One region of the Peribacillus sp. V2I11 genome, then DNA from elsewhere that is predicted to be linked to it. Evidence: riboswitches for the same ligand, from Rfam matches in the RefSeq annotation. Region 1 holds a riboswitch; the other holds the start of a gene.
What was found. A riboswitch is a leader RNA that binds a small molecule or an ion and turns the genes downstream of it on or off. The one in region 1 is predicted to bind cobalamin.
Positions count from the first base shown of each region.

Region 2: linked by a shared signal. The riboswitch ahead of QFZ73_RS28905 (hypothetical protein) and the one ahead of QFZ73_RS05835 (ribonucleoside-diphosphate reductase subunit alpha) in region 1 are both predicted to bind cobalamin.

Region 1 covers NZ_JAUSYW010000001.1:1,196,415-1,208,610, forward strand. Annotated here, with positions in the region: gene QFZ73_RS05820 (SulP family inorganic anion transporter) at 567-2,024, shown strand; gene QFZ73_RS05825 (hypothetical protein) at 2,110-2,241, shown strand; gene QFZ73_RS05830 (manganese-dependent inorganic pyrophosphatase) at 2,347-3,276, opposite strand; cobalamin riboswitch at 3,570-3,750, shown strand; gene QFZ73_RS05835 (ribonucleoside-diphosphate reductase subunit alpha) at 3,891-6,188, shown strand; gene QFZ73_RS05840 (ribonucleotide-diphosphate reductase subunit beta) at 6,234-7,286, shown strand; gene QFZ73_RS05845 (flavodoxin domain-containing protein) at 7,258-7,695, shown strand; gene QFZ73_RS05850 (hypothetical protein) at 7,818-7,985, shown strand; gene QFZ73_RS05855 (cold-shock protein) at 8,026-8,223, opposite strand; gene QFZ73_RS05860 (hypothetical protein) at 8,422-8,913, opposite strand; gene QFZ73_RS05865 (GNAT family N-acetyltransferase) at 9,030-9,509, shown strand; gene modB (molybdate ABC transporter permease subunit) at 9,471-10,124, opposite strand; gene spx (transcriptional regulator Spx) at 10,372-10,767, shown strand; gene QFZ73_RS05880 (HAMP domain-containing sensor histidine kinase) at 10,823-12,196, opposite strand, start outside.
Region 2 covers NZ_JAUSYW010000001.1:1,924,415-1,930,537, reverse strand. Annotated here, with positions in the region: partial or broken gene QFZ73_RS29145 (ABC transporter substrate-binding protein) at 1-748, opposite strand, end outside; partial or broken gene QFZ73_RS28905 (hypothetical protein) at 752-1,297, opposite strand; cobalamin riboswitch at 1,456-1,674, opposite strand; gene QFZ73_RS09205 (AAA family ATPase) at 1,873-2,829, shown strand; gene QFZ73_RS09200 (DUF58 domain-containing protein) at 2,868-4,022, shown strand; gene QFZ73_RS09195 (DUF4129 domain-containing transglutaminase family protein) at 4,019-6,123, shown strand, end outside.

The sequences.
Region 1 (12,196 bases):
CCACTCCCCTTTAGCCGGAATTATACAAAAGCGTGTAGGAGCCCATTACGTCAAAAAATGGCCAAGCCATTTTTCGGAAATCCATTTCGACTGACATTATTACAGGCATGGCCTGTATGCAGGCATAATAAATGATCCAGCTTTCTAGTGGTACCGCCTACCTCCATAAGATAATCGGCAGTTCACTAGGATAATGATATATCTCCTTCCAATACGAAGGTACGAGTTTATTTTCCCTTTCAACCGGTAATCTTCATATCATCCCTTTTAGTCATGATGATTTTTTTCAGTTTTGGAGGCCCTACCGAAGGTCTTTAAACAGTTTCCGATTCATCGTATAGATGAATGGAGGCTTCTTCAGCCTTGGTTCCCTCACATGATAGCTCAAGGCCTTTTGTACCAATTCTTCTCTCTTTAGGCATTTTACCTTCATTCACTAAGAAGTGAATAGCCCTCGATTTGTCGTTTATATTATCCATATAGATAGAAAGAAAGGCTCATGCTATAATTTAGTGCGTTAAAAAAGAATTTAACACACATATATAAAAGAAAGAAGGAGTGTTTCTTTGAATACATCAGCATACAAACAGGAGTGGTTCGGCAACGTTAGGGGAGATATCCTATCGGGAATTGTCGTTGCCTTGGCATTGATTCCGGAGGCGATTGCCTTTTCGATCATTGCTGGCGTTGACCCAATGGTTGGTCTATATGCCTCATTCTGCATTGCCATCGTCATCTCTTTAGTCGGCGGGAGGCCGGGAATGATATCGGCTGCCACTGGCGCAATGGCACTCGTCATGGTCGACCTTGTTAAAGATCATGGCTTGAACTATTTACTTGCCGCAACAATATTGACTGGTTTGCTCCAAATTTTACTAGGGGTTTTAAAAATCGGGAAATTAATGAAGTTCATTCCGAAGCCTGTAATGACTGGTTTTGTGAATTCTTTAGCCATCTTGATTTTCACGGCACAGCTCACCCATTTCGTGGGCGAAACATGGATCATGTATGTCATGACAGCCGTTTCATTAGCCATCATTTATCTTTTCCCGCTGATCACGAAAGTCATACCTTCACCACTTGTCGCCATCGTATTCATGACGATCGTTGCAGTTACCACGGGGGCTACGGTGCGGACTGTAGGGGATATGGGGCAATTGACCGAAGCGCTTCCGATGTTCATGCTTCCAGACATCCCTTTGACCTTCGAAACTTTGGCGATCATTTTCCCTTATTCCATAGCCCTTGCGTTTGTGGGGTTGCTAGAATCGTTATTGACAGCTCAAATAGTCGATGAGATGACTGACACGGACAGTAATAAAAATAAGGAAGCCAAAGGCCAGGGGATTTCGAATATCATTGCCGGGTGTTTTGGCGGAATGGCAGGATGTGCGATGATCGGTCAATCCGGTATCAACATTAAATCGGGAGGAAGGGGCCGTCTCTCCACTTTTGTAGCTGGCGCATTCCTTATGGTATTAATCGTGGTATTGAATGATGTCCTTATTAAAATACCGATGGCTGCACTTGTCGCAGTCATGATCATGGTTTCAATCGGGACCTTTGACTGGTCATCCCTAAAGAGGCTCACTAGAGCTCCAAAGTCAGATGCTGCCGTGATGATCGTGACGGTCCTCATTGTCCTTTATACTCATGATTTATCAAAAGGGGTTTTTGCTGGAGTGCTCTTGAGCATGATTTTCTTCTCGGCTAAAATTTCTAAAGTGGCTGTAGAGAAAACGGAAGACATCCAGGCTAAGAAAATCATTTATCGTATCAGCGGACAAATATTTTTCGCTTCTGTCCAGGACTTTATTTCGAAGTTCGACTTCAAGGAAAAAGCCGATGCAATTGTCATCGACTTTTCCCATTCTAAAATCTGGGATGCTTCAGCAGTCAGTGCTGTTGATACGGTTGTCCTTAAGTATCAGCTTCTGGGAATACCTGTCCATGTGCAAGGACTTGATGACGAAAGTTCGTTATTGCTTGAAAAACTCGCCACCTCAGAAAGTAAAATATCTTGAAGAAGTAAAATTCTGCTGAATAGAAACTTTTCAAACCGACAAAATAGATAACATGAATTATTTCCTTTTGAAAGGAGCGAAAAGCATGACACCCGAGCAGGATTATACGGCAGCAAATCTGTCACCGGATTTATTGAATGAACTGAAAAGCTTTGAAAGCAAACTCGGCGAGGAAGCCAATAAAGAATTGATTGTCATCGCCTATGAAAAAGAATAGGAATTAAGAAAAAAGACTCAAACAACCTTAATGGATGGTTGAGTCTTTTTTTGCATGTACAGAAAAAGGATGCCCATGTTTTTAATGAGCACCCCTTTTTCTGTATTATTTGCTGAATACGTCCGTTAAGACTGGCACGATTTGTTTTTTACGCGATACAACGCCTTCTAAGACGGCGATGTTATTGTTTAATGAAACGTCGTAAGCTTTTTCTACTGCATAAGCTGCTTTACCAAGAGCCAAGGCAACAGAATCATTAGTCAAGATATCCGTTACGACGAAAAGGAATAAGTCCAATTCCTTCACAGCGATGACCGCTTCAATAGCCGCTTCCAATTCTGCTTGCTTAGCAAGGACCTCGTTCGGATCTACAGCATTGACCTGTGCTATCTCCACTTTAGCCATTCCCATGGGGAATTCCTTTGCATCAAGAGTGATAAGCTGGGCAATCGTTTTGTCGCTCAAGTCAGCTCCAGCTTTCAACATTTCCAAGCCGTATGTTTCAGCGTCGACTCCCGCAATGGCTGCCAGTTCCATTGCTGCTGCAACGTCTTGCTCCGTGCAGGTCGGTGATTTGAACAATAAGGAATCGGAAATGATGGCAGACAGCATAAGACCTGCGATTGCTTTAGGGACTTCAATGCCGTTTTCTTTATAAATTTTATTTAAAATGGTTGCCGTACAGCCAACTGGTTCCGCACGGTAATATAAAGGATCGCTTGTTTCAAAGTTAGCGATACGGTGATGGTCGATAACTTCCAACACACGGACTTGGTCAATATCTTCAGCACTTTGCTGGCGTTCGTTATGATCGACCAGGATTACGCCATCAGCTTCCCCTGCAACTTTTTCCACAAGACGGGGAGCTTCGAATTTGAATTGGTCCAATGCATATTGAGTTTCACCATTCACTTCACCCAGACGAACTGGTTCAGCGTTGATACCTAACTGCTTTTTCAGATCTGCATAAGCGATTGCTGAACAGATTGTGTCTGTATCCGGGTTTTTATGTCCAAAAACTAATACTTTTTCCAAGATTTAATCCCCTTTTTCATAAATATTTTTCCGCGAATCCCCTTATAGCAATAAGGGAGAGCCACCTTTACTAGACACTTTATTTTAACACAAAATCCCGTAAAACCAGCGCTTGAATTACCCATTCCCCAATAAAATCTTTCATTCCTTCACCTTCTACCCTCACTTTGTCAATAGATAAGGGCTGGTTTTTTTCAAATATATTAGTTGAATTATCATCCTATATGGCTTACTATAATATAAGCAGAAATACTAGATATTGATTACATAAACCATATTAATAACTATATATAGAATTTTTTATAATCCAAGGTGCCAGTGATGGCTGAAAAGGGAATCCGGTGTAAACCCGGAACTGTCCCCGCAACTGTAAATGTGACGAAATGAGAAACCCACTGTATAGCTCTCTATACGGGAAGGACTCAAAGTAGGATGATCATGAGTCAGGAGACCTGCCTTGAATTTTTCACGTTTCTTATTCTTCGGGGATTGAGATGATGAAACGATAGTATAACGGCTATTTTTTCATGGCCCTTTTATTCTATCGTTTGATCCGCTCAATTCATTGGGCGGTTTTTTTTTATTTTAGCGGAAGTTAACAAGGAGGATTATTAATGACTCAAACATATAACTTTACCATTAGCGAAAATGACACAGAAACGAAATCCATCCAGCTTGAGATGTTATCGAAGGAATTCGAAGGCCGTCTCGATATGGAAAAGTTCAAAAAGCGTTTTACAAAATGGCTTGATCGCAAAAGTGACTCAACCGAAGAACAGGCATCAAGAAAACTGATTCAGCTCGCTCTTGAAGGTGTGGATATCGATGCTCCAGATTGGACGTTTGTTGCTGCAGCAGAACTATTGAATACAATGTATAGGGATGCACAAGCCAATCGAGGTTATGAAGTCATGAGTTATGGCCCATTCTATGAACTGATCACGGAACTCTCCCAGCTTTCAGAAGGTCAGCGTTATCCCATTTATAAATCAGAACTGCTATCTTCATATACAAAAGCGGAAATTGAGGAATTGGGTTCGGTAATCGACCCGGAAAAAGATAAATTATTCTCTTACATAGGCCTCTACTTATTAAACGATCGCTACCTAGCCCGCCCAAAAAAGGACAAGGTGTACGAACTGCCACAAGAACGCTTCATGATCATCGCGATGGAAATCATGCGATTGGAAAAAACGGGGCACCGCCTGCAACTTATAAAAGAAGCATACTGGGCCATGTCCAACCTTTATATGACCGTTGCGACCCCTACACTCTCCAATGCAGGTAAAACACATGGACAGTTAAGCTCTTGCTTTATCGACGCAATTGAAGATTCCATTGACGGCATCTACCTATCTAACTACGATGCAGCAAAAGTATCTAAATTCGGTGGCGGTGTCGGTCTTTACGTTGGTAAGATTCGCTCTCTTGGTTCTGATATCCGAGGTTTCTCTGGAAACAGTTCCGGCACGACTCCCTGGATTCGACTTTTCAACCAGACAGCTGTAAGTGTCGATCAATTGGGTCAACGTAAAGGTGCCATCGCGATTTACTTGGATGCCTGGCATAAAGATATCATGAGCTTCCTCGATTTGAAGACACAAAACGGGGATGACAGATTAAAAGCCCATGATATTTTTACAGGTGTATGCATCCCTGATTTATTCATGGAGGCTGTACGCGACAGAAAAGAATGGTATCTTTTCGATCCGCATACCGTTAAGCAAACCCTTGGATTTTCACTTGAAGATCTTTATGACGAAAAGAAAGGTGAAGGTAGCTTCAGGAATCATTATGCACTTGCTGTCGAGGCCGCAGAAAATGGCACGCTTCCAAACTATAGCTTTGAAAAAATCAATGCGATGGACATCATGAAAAGCATCATGATTTCTCAATTGGAAGAAGGCGTACCATATATGTTCTACCGCGATGAAGTGAATCGGAAGAATCCCAATAAACATAAAGGTATGATTTATTGTTCTAACCTTTGCACGGAAATTGCCCAAAACCTAAGCCCTTCGACGATCACGGATGAATATGAAACAGAAGATGGAGATGTTGTTGTGGTTCGTAAAAGCGGCGATTTCGTTGTCTGCAACCTTTCATCCATTAACTTGCCCCGAGCGGTGGGCAGCGATGTTTTGGAAAGATTGATTCCCATTCAGATCCGTATGCTGGATAATGTCATTGATGTGAATAATCTTCCTGTCAAACAAGCATCCATCTCGAACAAACGCTACCGGGCAATTGGTTTAGGGACGTTTGGATGGCATCATTTACTTGCCACACAGAATATTTATTGGGAATCCGATGAGGCTGTTCACTATGCAGATGCTTTATACGAAAAGATCGCTTACTTAACAATCAAGGCATCCAACGAATTAGCCAAGGAAAAAGGATCATACCCATATTTTGAAGGATCTGATTGGCATACAGGGGACTATTTCGAACTGCGTGACTATACAGATCAAAAGTGGATGGATTTAAAAGCAGACGTGCAGGAACATGGGACCCGTAATGGATATTTAATGGCCATTGCCCCCAATTCATCGACCGCTAAAATCGGTAACTCCACGGATGGAATCGATCCTTTGTATGAAATTGAATTTTACGAAGAAAAGAAAAACTTCAAATTCAAGGTGACCGCACCAGGCTTGACGCCAAATACGTATGAATATTATAAAAAGACGCGATTTAATTTGGACCAACTGGAAAGCATCAGGCAAAATGCAGCCCGCCAACGCCATATTGACCAAGCAATCAGCTTTAATCTGTATGTACACAATACAATCAAAGCGAAGGTCCTTTTGGATATCCATTTAACGGCATGGGAAAGCGGGTTGAAATCAACGTATTATGTTCGTTCGACTTCTTCGGAATATGACAATGCCTGCGAAAGCTGTTCAAGTTAACGATAATCATAACCCATTAATCTATTCTTAAAGGAGTTTTCACGAATGACCAATCATATCAAAAAGATTCGGATGCTGGAACCAACGCATCCTACCAAGGCAACCGGTGTTTTCAAAGGAGAAGCTTCAGGCTTCCTCCTTTGGAACGATATTCAGTATGAAAAATTCTATGATACCTATACACAGCTCATCAATAACTTTTGGAAGCCTTCGAGCGTGAACATGATTCAGGATAAAAAGCAGTGGGGCGAATTGGACGAAGATATCCAGGACGCTTTTCTCGATATCCTTACTATGATTGCTGGAATGGACAGTCTTCAAACGCCCACTTTAGTAGAAATCCTTCGGTACATCAAAGATCCGGCGGCAAAAGCTATCCTGGCCAACATGGCCCAGCAGGAATCGATCCATAATGAATCTTATTCCTATATCCTTGCTTCCTTGATTCCGGTAGGCAAGCAAAAACAGCTATTCGACCGCATTAAAGAACATCCTGAAGTGATTAAGCGTAACCAACCGATCGTTGATGCTTATCAAACGTTCGTGGATGATCCCAGCCCTCAGCATTTATTCGAGGCACTGATCCATTCAACGAACCTTGAAGGGATTTATTTCTATCTGGCTTTCGCCTTTTATTATAATTTAGGACGCCAAAATTTAATGACCGGTTCCGCTACGATGATATCCTATATTCATCGCGATGAAATGGTCCATTTCGATTTCATTGGAATGCTCGTTCAAATCTTGATGTATGAATATCCTGAGTTAAATAATGAAGAAAACACTAAGTTCATCTATACAACGATTGAAAAAGCAGTCGAACTCGAAAAGGAATGGTCTGAATATATGCTCGAAGATATCCAAAACAAAGCCGATCTCGATTTGGAAGAATTCAATGAGTACATCGAATATATCGCCAACAAACGGTTACGTATGCTGGGTCTAGAAAATTTGTATAAAGAGTATGGCGAGAATCCGATGCCATGGATCAAAACGTTCGATGACGAATCCATCGGCCTTACCAAAACCGATTTCTTCGAACAGAAGTCAAGGACATACAGTCAAGTAAATGCCAGCAATGGGTTCGATGAGCTGTAAAGTTGCCATAGTCTATCATTCTGCCGGCGGCAATACAAAAGCGCTTGCTGAAGCCCTTGCTTCCCTTTTACCTGAAGCTGGACTATATCGAATGAATGAATTCGATTTACGTACATTGCCGGATTACGATGCATTGATTATCGGCACCTATACATGGGGCAATGGGGAGCTTCCTGCTAAATCAGCAGCCCTTTATAAAGAATTGGAACAGTTGCCTATTGCTCATCTGAAAACGGGAGTCTTCGGCACTGGTGAAACCAACTATAATCATTTTTGTGGGGCGGTCGATCATTTCCGGGATATGTTATTTGCCAAGAGCCAGTTATTGGTGACATTGAAGATAGAACAGATGTATCAAGAATCAGACTTGCCCAGACTTCAAAAGTTCGCCTCGCTATTCCAGAACTGACCGAAAGGGGATATGCGTTTTTGCATATCCCCTCTCAGTATTTTTTTAAAAAAACTTGGCTCCCTATATCATGGCAGCGGTAAGCATGAAGTATAATGGAAGAAAAAAGGAGATAATATCCAATGACTGAAAATATAACCCAGTTCCTGCCTATCCTTTTTATGCTAGTGCTTGTCGTATTCGTTATATTCATCGTGTTTTTCCTGTCAGGGCATTTTAATCGTTCTAAACGGATCGAAGAAAAATTGGACAAAGCATTAAAGGAAATGACCGAAAAAGATGAAAAATAAAAAGACTCCAAAATCGGAGTCTTTTTTTATATGCGTTCAATTATTTTTGAACGTTAGCTGCTTGTGGTCCACGAGCGCCTTGCTCGATTTCGAAAGAAACTTCTTGGCCTTCTTCAAGCGTTTTGAAGCCTTCGCCTTGGATAGCTGAGAAATGTACGAATACATCGTCTTGGCCTTCAACTTCGATGAAACCGAAACCTTTTTCTGCGTTAAACCATTTTACTTTACCTTGTACCATGATAGTTCCTCCTGTGTTTGGAAAAATCCATTTTATTACTATTTTTGGTTCTGGATAATGTTTCAAGAGGAATCCTATTACAGTAAATCCTTCTATCAAACTTATTCCGAACAAAAATAATTACTTATATTATATCATGGGAAATCCTAAAAAAACAAGATTATCGCAGTAAATCAACCGACAAATTATCCTAAAATTCTACATATTCCTCTTCTTGCTTTGTCGGAAGCCTTCGTCCAATAAGTAGCGCTCCGCCTCTACTGGACTCTCGAAACACTCCTCAAGATTCGACCCTGAATACACATTCCAAAGCAGGTCTTCCCTTTCAAGTGTAAGCTCTTGCTTTTCAGGACCAATCCATGTCCCTTCCAACCTAGCGAACTCGTTTTCCTCTTCTTCGAATTCAACAGGAGGTTCAGATAGGTAATCCACGCTTTTTTGGATCAATTCTTTTAATTCCGCTTCATTATAGTCACGTATATTGATAAATCCTTTACGGTCAGTGTCTTTTTTTCTCATATGCCCTGCGTAAACGAAACCATTACCATTGGGATGCAAGTGCTGAACGACGATCTTTTTCTCCTGGACACTATCTGGATAATGGAAGTTCACACGCCCCAATGAAACGTCTTTTCGCTGTAATTCCGGAAAAGTTTCAATGATGCTCAATTTTTCTTCAAATGTTAACAAATTTCTTCCTCATTTCATTAGTTCATATTGTTTGTCGATTATAACACAGACTGATTAGAAACAATAATCTCCTTCTTCCATTATAATGTAATGAAAGGGAGTGATAGGATTTGATCATGAAAATTCGGGACCTGGACTCCGATTATGGCCAGCAGCTTTTTAAACTTCAGAAAGAAGCTTATAAGGTGGAAGCGGAATTGATCGGTTTTGCCGATATACCTCCTCTATTGGAAACATATGAACAATTCATTCATTGTCATGAAACGTTTTTATGCTATTTAAAGGGAGATGCCTTAGCTGGTGCAATATCTTATACAAAAGAGAATGGTCAATTGCTGATTTGCCGAATGGTCGTCCATCCTGATTATTTTCGGCAGGGTATCGCGGATGCACTGTTGCATGCTCTTCATCTACACGGCGACTGGGAAAAGATATCCGTTTCGAACGGTAAAATGAACCTGCCTGCACGGAACCTTTACGAAAAAAACGGCTTCATTCATAAAGAGGACGTAGAAGCCACACCTCTCTTTTTCATAAGCATATACGAGAAAAAGCATTCATTTTATGTATGTCACGATAAAAAGCATAATGAATGAAATGACGATGATTACGGCAACCCATAGCCAGGCTAATGTCATATTCCCGGAATCCATGGCGATATAAATCGCTGTCGGTATGGTTTGTGTCTGTCCGGGAATGTTTCCCGCAAACATGAGTGTGGCCCCAAATTCCCCCAACGCACGCGCAGAACTTAAGATGGCACCTGTGACGATGGATTTGACAGCCAATGGAAGGGTTACATTCAGGAATAATCTCCACTCGCCGGCCCCGTCTACCCTTGCTGCATTTTCGATTTCTTCATCTATACCTTCAAAGCCCGTTTTAGCAGATTGATACATAAGCGGAAACGCTACCACTGTAGATGAAATGACCGCTGCCCACCACGTGAACATCAGGGGCTGATCAAAAACCCTTTCAATGAATTGTCCCGGTATTCCACTCTTGCCAAAAAGCACAATCAATAAAAAACCAACGACGGAAGGCGGCAAAACAAGCGGTAATAAAAACGCTGTTTCCAACAGGACTCTTCCCCTGAATTGCTTTTTAGCCATCATTCGCGCTAGGATAATTCCTAAAATGAAAACAAGGATACCCGATAGTCCCGCTACTTGTATCGATAGCCTGACAGGTGACCAAAAATCCCCTGTCATGATACTATCCGCACATCACTGTTAAATATCGGCCTATGCAGGTCCTTGTTCGGCATCATTACCCAAACGGTTTCTTTTTCATTAAAGGCAGACTTCATTTAAGTTTCTCCCTTTCTTTTTAAAATAACATTTAAGTTTATTTTTCTTGACATCTTGCTGACACAAAGAAACGTTAAAGTAAGAGTATCACAAATATAAAAATAATTTCATTCCAATAAACTTGAAAACTTTGAAGGAGTCGATTTTAATGGTAACAATTTATACTACTCCAAGCAGTTTAGCCTGTCGTAAAGCAAAAGCTTGGCTTAAGAAGAACGAAATTTCCTTTAATGAACGTAACCTATATTCCCAACCTCTTTCTATAGAAGAAATAAAAGAGATTTTACGTAAAACGGAAGGCGGGACAGATGAAATCATCTCAACCCGTTCCAAAAAATTCAAAAGCCTTAATATCGATATAAATAATACACCACTTAATGATCTTTGCAAGCTTATTCAAGATAACCCGGATTTACTTCGCCGGCCAATCATTTTCGACCATAAGAACTTGCATGCAGGATATAATGAAGAAGAAATGGGACGATTCCTTCCAAGGAAGGTCCGTCATGTACAATTATGGCGTGCAATCAGCCAATTGGCTTAATTAGTTAACATTCTGCAGAATAAAAGGGTTGTCCACTACATCGGACAACCCTTTTTTATATCTGATCCGCTTTCTCTATGACAATCGTGAAGGTGGTCCCTTGTTCATCGCTATCCTTAAGCACAAGATCTCCCTTTTGCGCTTTTGCCAGCATTCTACTGAATGGCAGTCCCAAACCTAAACCACGTACCTTCAACTTTTTGTTTTCACCTCGATAAAATGGTTCGAACACATATTGTTGTTCATGTTCCGGAATCCCCCGGCCACTGTCCAGTACATCAATGCAGATTCGTTCTGCACCCTTTTCATAAAGGTGAATCGCTATTTTCCCTTTGCCATCAAGTGCATGTCTGGCATTATTCAAAAGGTTAATGACGATTTGCTGCATCCGTAATGAATCTATTTGACCAAAGACCGGTTCATCAGGAACTTTTATCTCAAAAGCGAACGATTGATCATCATCCTGGGTCACCTGCCAGCGATGGGCGATTTCCTTGATGAATATATTGATATTCTCTTTTTGCACCCGAATTTTAAAAGCGCCTGCAGATATGGCATTATAATTGAGTAAATCCTCTATCATCCCTTGTAAACGTTGAGTTTCCTTTAAGGAAATATCGAGGAATTCCTTACTTTGCTCTCCCTTAACGACATCATCCTTAACCGCTTGTATCAGTCCGCTAATGGAAGTGACTGGCGTTTTCAAATCATGGGTTACGCCTGCAAGCAATTCCGCCCGCAACTTCTCCATGACCTTCAATCGGTTGGTCATCTCCTTAAATGATTCTATCAGTTCATAAATTTCTTCTTCCTTGATTTCCTCTTCCTCTTTGAAATGGATATCATAGTTGCCTTCACGAACCTGGACAGCGGCGTTAGCTACGTCTTGAATGGGCCGCGAAATCTGCCTGGAAAGAAAATAAATGACTCCCGTTCCCAGAATCAGAAGGCCACCAATCATGATCGCCAACAATCCATGATCTTGGTTGATTTCCTTCAATGCCCCTTCTTCTTGTGCAATGACCACCCAGCCTCTCGTCTCATCATTAAACGTAATGGGGGATTTGACGACATATACTTTGTTGTCGGAGATCTTGACCTTCTGGATTAACTCCGTATTTTTCATGATGACATCCGGGAGTTTATTTTCATCGGGATCTATATACAATTGTGGCATCGTATAAATGATGGTGGCATCGGGATCGACGATATAGATGATTGGCTGTTGGTTCAGATGGAGGATTTTCTCCCTTTCCTCAACAATTTCCGAAAGGATCGGACCAATGACAATCTGACCATTTTCCTTAATCGCCCGATCGGATGTTTCATCAGCTAAGTACTTAAGAAGGCTTAGCCTATATTCCAAAGCCGTTTTTTCCATCCACCATAAGGAAAAAACAGACAATAATATCAAACCTGAAATCAAGGT
Region 2 (6,123 bases), 720 kb from region 1:
AGGGTTCCTTTTGACGATTTCTTCATCAGATACCTTAACCCAGCCTTTTTGGTCATCAAAGATGTTTTTAATGCCGGCAGTATCCGGATTTCTTGTTGGAATGTTTCCGCTCCTGTTATATAGATTTCCGGAGCAGGGCTAACTTCAAAGTATGTTTGTTCCTTTTCATCTAAAGTTTCCACTTTTTCTTCGACACTTGTAATTAGGGATTTGATATCTTTCACTAATTCATCCCCTTTTTTGGCAACACCCATCACTTTAGCAATCTGCCTGATATCACCGTATACATCATCGGAATTTGCCGCAGATTTAATAATGAACACAGGGATGCCAGCATCTTCGAGTAGTTTCAGTGTCGCTTCATCACCAATGGTATAAGCTATGATGGCATCAGGTTTCAAGGCAATGATTTTTTCTGCATTAATATTAACAGAGTCTGAAACATGTTCGATATTCTTTGCTTCCTCTGGGTAATTATCGAAGTCTGTCACGCCAACGACTTTATCACCCTGTTCAAGGGCAAATAAAATTTCCGTATTGCTTGGCTGAAGTGAAACGACTTTTTCGGGGTTTTCTTGAATTTCATTTTCTTTCCAGTATCATCCGTAACGGTATAGTCTTTGATTTCTTCGGCCTTTTCAGTATCTTTATTATACGTTGCGGCTTGATCATCGTTCACTCCGCATCCGGTAAGGAAAAGGGTAAGCATCAGCATGGAAATCCAACTGAATCGTAGGATTTTCTTCATTATTTATTCCTCCGTTTTCGTTTTCATGGGTTTGGTTGGGTATGATTTTCTTATAATGGGAATCTCCTCGATCCCCTGTTGCTTATTGACGTAGACTGCCATCACGAATAATACATTTGCAAGCAAGTGGGCGTAATCAAAAAGAATTCCTGGAATTCCCCTCTCCAGACTTAACTTGTGTAAAGCACGCACGGACTTTTTGGCTTCACTTCGGCAAGTATGCAAAGTACATGCTGCGGTTGAGCCTTGTGGGAAGGACGAATGTTTCGATTCGATCTTTCACAAGGCGACATACCGGTCGTAGATTGCACTTAAACGGTCGAGATCATCGCCGGTAATGGCTAATTTCCTGCGAACTGAACCATTTAAATGGTAAGCCATGGGCAACAGTTCCATTAAGTCACGGTACACTTCGGGGACATCCTCAGTAAGCGAGGCGGCCATGCCGATTTGTGTCGTCAATGAGTCTGTGCGGATTTCAAAATCGACGGTTGATACGGACTCACGCATGTATGGGTAGCATAAAAAACGAAAGTCTTTCTTTGCCATAACTCTTCCTCCTTTTACGTATTGGGTGAATGTCCTCCGTATTGCTTATCCCGGCAAAACAAATAGCCGACCAAGAGGTTTGGTCGGCTTCGGGCATCTATGTATCTGTAGTAGAAAAAAGATGGGAGAGCCGTACAATCTCCTATCTTCCGAAGAGCATAATACGATGAAGGAAGGCAGGTCTCCTGGCTTGTGCGTCATTTTACTCTAAGAACCTTCCCATTTGGGTTAAATGGACTGTAATCGGGGTCGATTACATCCTCAAATAGTGGTATGCATCTTATTTCATTAGCACTTACAGTTGCGGAAACAGCTTCGGTTTTAAACCGAATTCCCTATTAAGCTGACAAGGCAGCACCTTTTCTCTGCAAGGTTCATATTCACTTAGCAACAGTTTACCGTACCCTTTTCATTAAGCCGCATTAATATTTTTAGACAAATTCGTTTATGGTTTACCGAATATCTAGTAAACTTACAATGTAAGGTTTAATTGGAGCTTAATGTAAAATGCGTGATATAGAAAACATATGAAATAATAGTGATAATGTGAATCCGTGAATCTCGGGAGGTAGAGAATGATTTATAAGCAGGTCAATCAAAAACTGGAAATGGTTCTGGGTAATATCGAAAAGGTGATTATCGGAAAACGGGATATAGCAGAACTAAGCATCGTGGCACTCCTTTCCGGTGGACATGTCTTATTGGAGGATGTTCCTGGTGTGGGAAAGACAGTCATGGTAAGGGCACTGGCAAAATCAATAGGTGCAAGCTTTAAGCGAATTCAATTCACACCTGATTTACTTCCTTCTGATGTTACTGGTGTTTCGATCTTCAATCCTAAGGAACAAGAATTCATTTTTAGGCCAGGTCCGATAATGGGACATATTATTTTAGCTGATGAAATTAACCGAACCTCACCGAAAACTCAGTCTGCATTGCTTGAGGCCATGGAAGAGGCAAGTGTGACGATTGATGGTGTCACAAGAGGATTGGAGAAGCCCTTCTTCGTAATGGCGACACAAAACCCGATCGAGTACGAGGGAACATATCCGCTTCCGGAGGCTCAATTGGATAGATTCCTATTAAAAATGAAAATGGGTTATCCAGGTGTGGAAGAAGAGATAGAGGTTCTTCAAAGGGCTCAATACACGGCACCGCTTGAGGAGCTGGAATCCGTCATCACCTTGGATGAATTGATAGAATTACAGGCTGAGGTAAAAGCGGTGATAGTGGATGACACAATAAAACGATATATTGTTGAATTGGCGAATCAAACACGTACACATGAAGGGGTCTATTTAGGGGTAAGCCCGCGTGGGTCGATAGCATTGATGAAGGCAGCCCAAGCTTACGCGCTGATCCAGGGCAGGGACTATGTTCTGCCGGACGATGTTCAATATTTAGTTCCATTCGTATTTTCCCACCGGCTTATTTTGAAACCTGAAGCGAATTATGATGGCTTCGATGCTGGAATGGTGATACATGAAATTGTCGCGACAACACAAGTGCCTGTGAAGCGGGCTGTGACCTAATGCGCAAATTCATCCACATTTTAAGGGGAAATATGAGTGTGATCGGACTTGTATTACTCATGACCGTTTCCTTTTGCTATGCAATGTTTCAAGGCGGTTTTGTCAGTTGGTTCATTTTTTATTCATTTTTGCCGTTTTCAGTGTACGCTTCGATCCTGCTGTTTTATCCGCTGCATGATTTTACCGTTGAGAGAAAGGTCAATAAAAGGGAATGCCAGGCCGGCGAATCTGTTGAGATAGCATTGACGTTTACCCGTAAAAACCGGCTCCCCCTATTATTTATGGTGGTAGAGGAGGAATTGCCTCAGGAGATGGAAGATAGGGGATTCCAAAGGAAAATAATTATCTTTCCGGGATTCAAGCGTACCTTCAGCATGTCATATACCTTGGAAAACTTGCAGCGCGGAGAGCATTCGTTTCAATCGATCCGCTTTTGGATTGGGGACTTTTTCGGGCTAGTCGAAAAGGAAGCGATATATAGTTCACCTTTGAAAATAACTGTTTTTCCTCGTTATCATGAGCTTGCCTACAGTGATCTTGATCGAGTGTTCAATCAGGGGGCAGTGGTTTCAACAAAGAAAACACAACGGGAGCATTCAGTGGTCTCGGGGGTAAGGGAATATCAGCCAGGCGATCAGTTGTCATGGATTAACTGGAAGGCGACTGCTAGAACGAGTGAAATCATGACGAAGGAATTCGAAGTGCAGAAAAACCGGGATGTATTCATCATGCTTGATGATAAGCCGTCGGATTTATTCGAAGAATCCATTGTAATGGCGGCTTCCATTGCACACGCCATGTTAAAGAAAGGCATGGAAATTGGGTATGCGAGTATGGGATCGAGATTAATCATACCGGCAGCGGCAGGCAATAACCAGAAACGAAAGATTCTTTACCGACTTGTTAAAGAAGAGCCAAGTGTTGTAAACGCATTGAACGAAAATGTCAGGAAGGGAATTCTTCCGGCAAATGCTGCTGTGATATTCATCGTTTCAGACTTAACCTTAGAAAAGGTGGACATATTGAGTGCTTTCCGGCCTAATCAGGGATTAATGGTATGTGTGAAGAAACAGGCAGATCTTACTGATCAGGAAAGGTTGTCAAGTTCTATAGCTGTTTCAAGGGGGATAAAGGTCAGCTTTTTTGAATATGGCCAACTAAAGTCTGACAGATCAGAGGTGATGGCAAAATGAATGTCACTACCGAAAAATTGGAAAAATTCATGCACGTCCTCATGCATGTATTTGGTCTGTTGTTGATTACTGAATGGTTAAGGCCTGTCGATAAACTCACCGATACAGGTAATATCATCATTTTTATCTTATTTTTGCTCTATTCCCTACTACTGCATTATTTCCGCATACATTGGTCAATCCGATTTATTCTCATTAGCGCTTATATAATGATTTCATTACAGTTCCTCCATTCAAAAGACGCTTTATTTCAATTGTCATGGCTGAAAGGATTCCTAGCGGATTTTAAGGGCAATCTTGGTTTTATATATGATGGAAATTGGGAGTTGATCAAAAATCCATTTCGAACGTTTCTATTTTTTGTCCTTCTTTGGCTTGTAACATATTTGATCCATTACTGGGTGATGGTGAGGCAAAGCATCTTTTTCTTTTTTATGTTAACGGTGATTTTTATATCTGTACTTGACACATTCACTCCTTATGTGGGGGACAAGGCAATGATTAGAATCATCATCATCGGGTTCTTGATGCTAGGCCTGCTGTCCCTGCTGCGACTAACGATACAGGAGAGGATTAAGTTTCCGATGGCTTCCATCAATAAGTGGATCTTGATGCTGACCGGCATGATATTGGTAAGTGTCCTTGTTGGTTTCGCTGCCCCAAAGCTCTCTCCGCAGTGGCCGGATCCGGTGCCTTATATTACTTCTTATTCTGATAAAGCGGGGAAAGAAGACGGTGGTTCGAAGCGTAAAAGTGTCGGATATGATGAAGACGATTCGGATCTTGGCGGTTCGATAGAGCCGGATAATTCCATCGTTTTTTATAATAATGCTCCTGCAGGACATTACTGGAAAGTCGAGAACAAGGATATTTATACCGGTAAAGGGTGGGTTTCCATACTGGAAATGGACTTTCACACTTTTTCCAACGGGCAGGATATGGCATCTTTAGATATTTACGACGTTCCTGAAGTGGTGAGGACAGAAGAAATGACGGCAAAAGTGTCCGTGACGGAATCATATTCCCATATCCTTCATCCGCAGTCCGGGTATTTAAAAAAGATTGAGGGCAAAAACGGGATGGATTTCAAATATTATCAGGGTATGGACAAAGTTATTTCTGAACAGGGTAATGGCGAACCACTGTCCATGAAAGAGTATGAGCTGGTTTATGATATGCCAAGTTTTGATATAGCTGAGTTAAGGAAGGTAACGGAACCCGACGAATCGATGGATTTATTAATGGGAAAAAACACGCAGCTTCCAGAGGGATTGCCAAACCGAATATATGAATTGGCATCCCGGCTTACAAGGAATGAAACGAATTGGTACGATAAAGCAAAAACCATAGAGGATTATTTTAAAGGTCCTGAATTCATTTATTCTAAGGACGATATTCCGTATCCGGAGGGCAATCAAGATTATGTCGATCAATTTTTATTCGAGACACAGATAGGGTATTGCGATAATTTTTCAAGTGCAATGGTCGTTTTACTAAGAGCCGCCAATATACCTGCAAGGTGGGTAAAGGGCTATACGGAAGGGGAAAAATCAATCCTTGATGGTGAATCCGTTTATAAGGTGACCAATAATAATGCACATTCCTGGGTCGAAGTTTATTTTTCAGGGATAGGCTGGGTTCCCTTCGAGCCGACAAAGGGTTTCAATGGGGAAGTTGAATTTTACGATTCGAAATTGAAGCAGGAAGTGATCAAGAACCCTGAAGAAACCCCAACTAATGAAGAGCAAACAAAGAAAGAGACCAGGGAACGCCAGGATACACCCGATAGGGAAACTCGATCATCCATGAAACCTGGTATTGGGAACATGGAATGGTTCTTAAAATGGTCTGTCATCACACTGTCAGGTGTATTGATTCTCGCTTCTATTGGTTATTTCTTCAGAAGGAAGTGGATTCCTCATCTGCAGATTCTTCGTTATAGAAAGAAAACCGGTGCACATTTCTCGACAGCCTATTTAATATTATTGAAACAATTAAAACGAGCTGGTTTAGTTCGTCCGGAGGGGCAAACTTTAAGGGAGTACGCCGCCTATGTGGATGCAGTGTACGATACAGATGAGATGAGTGAATTGACGGCTGG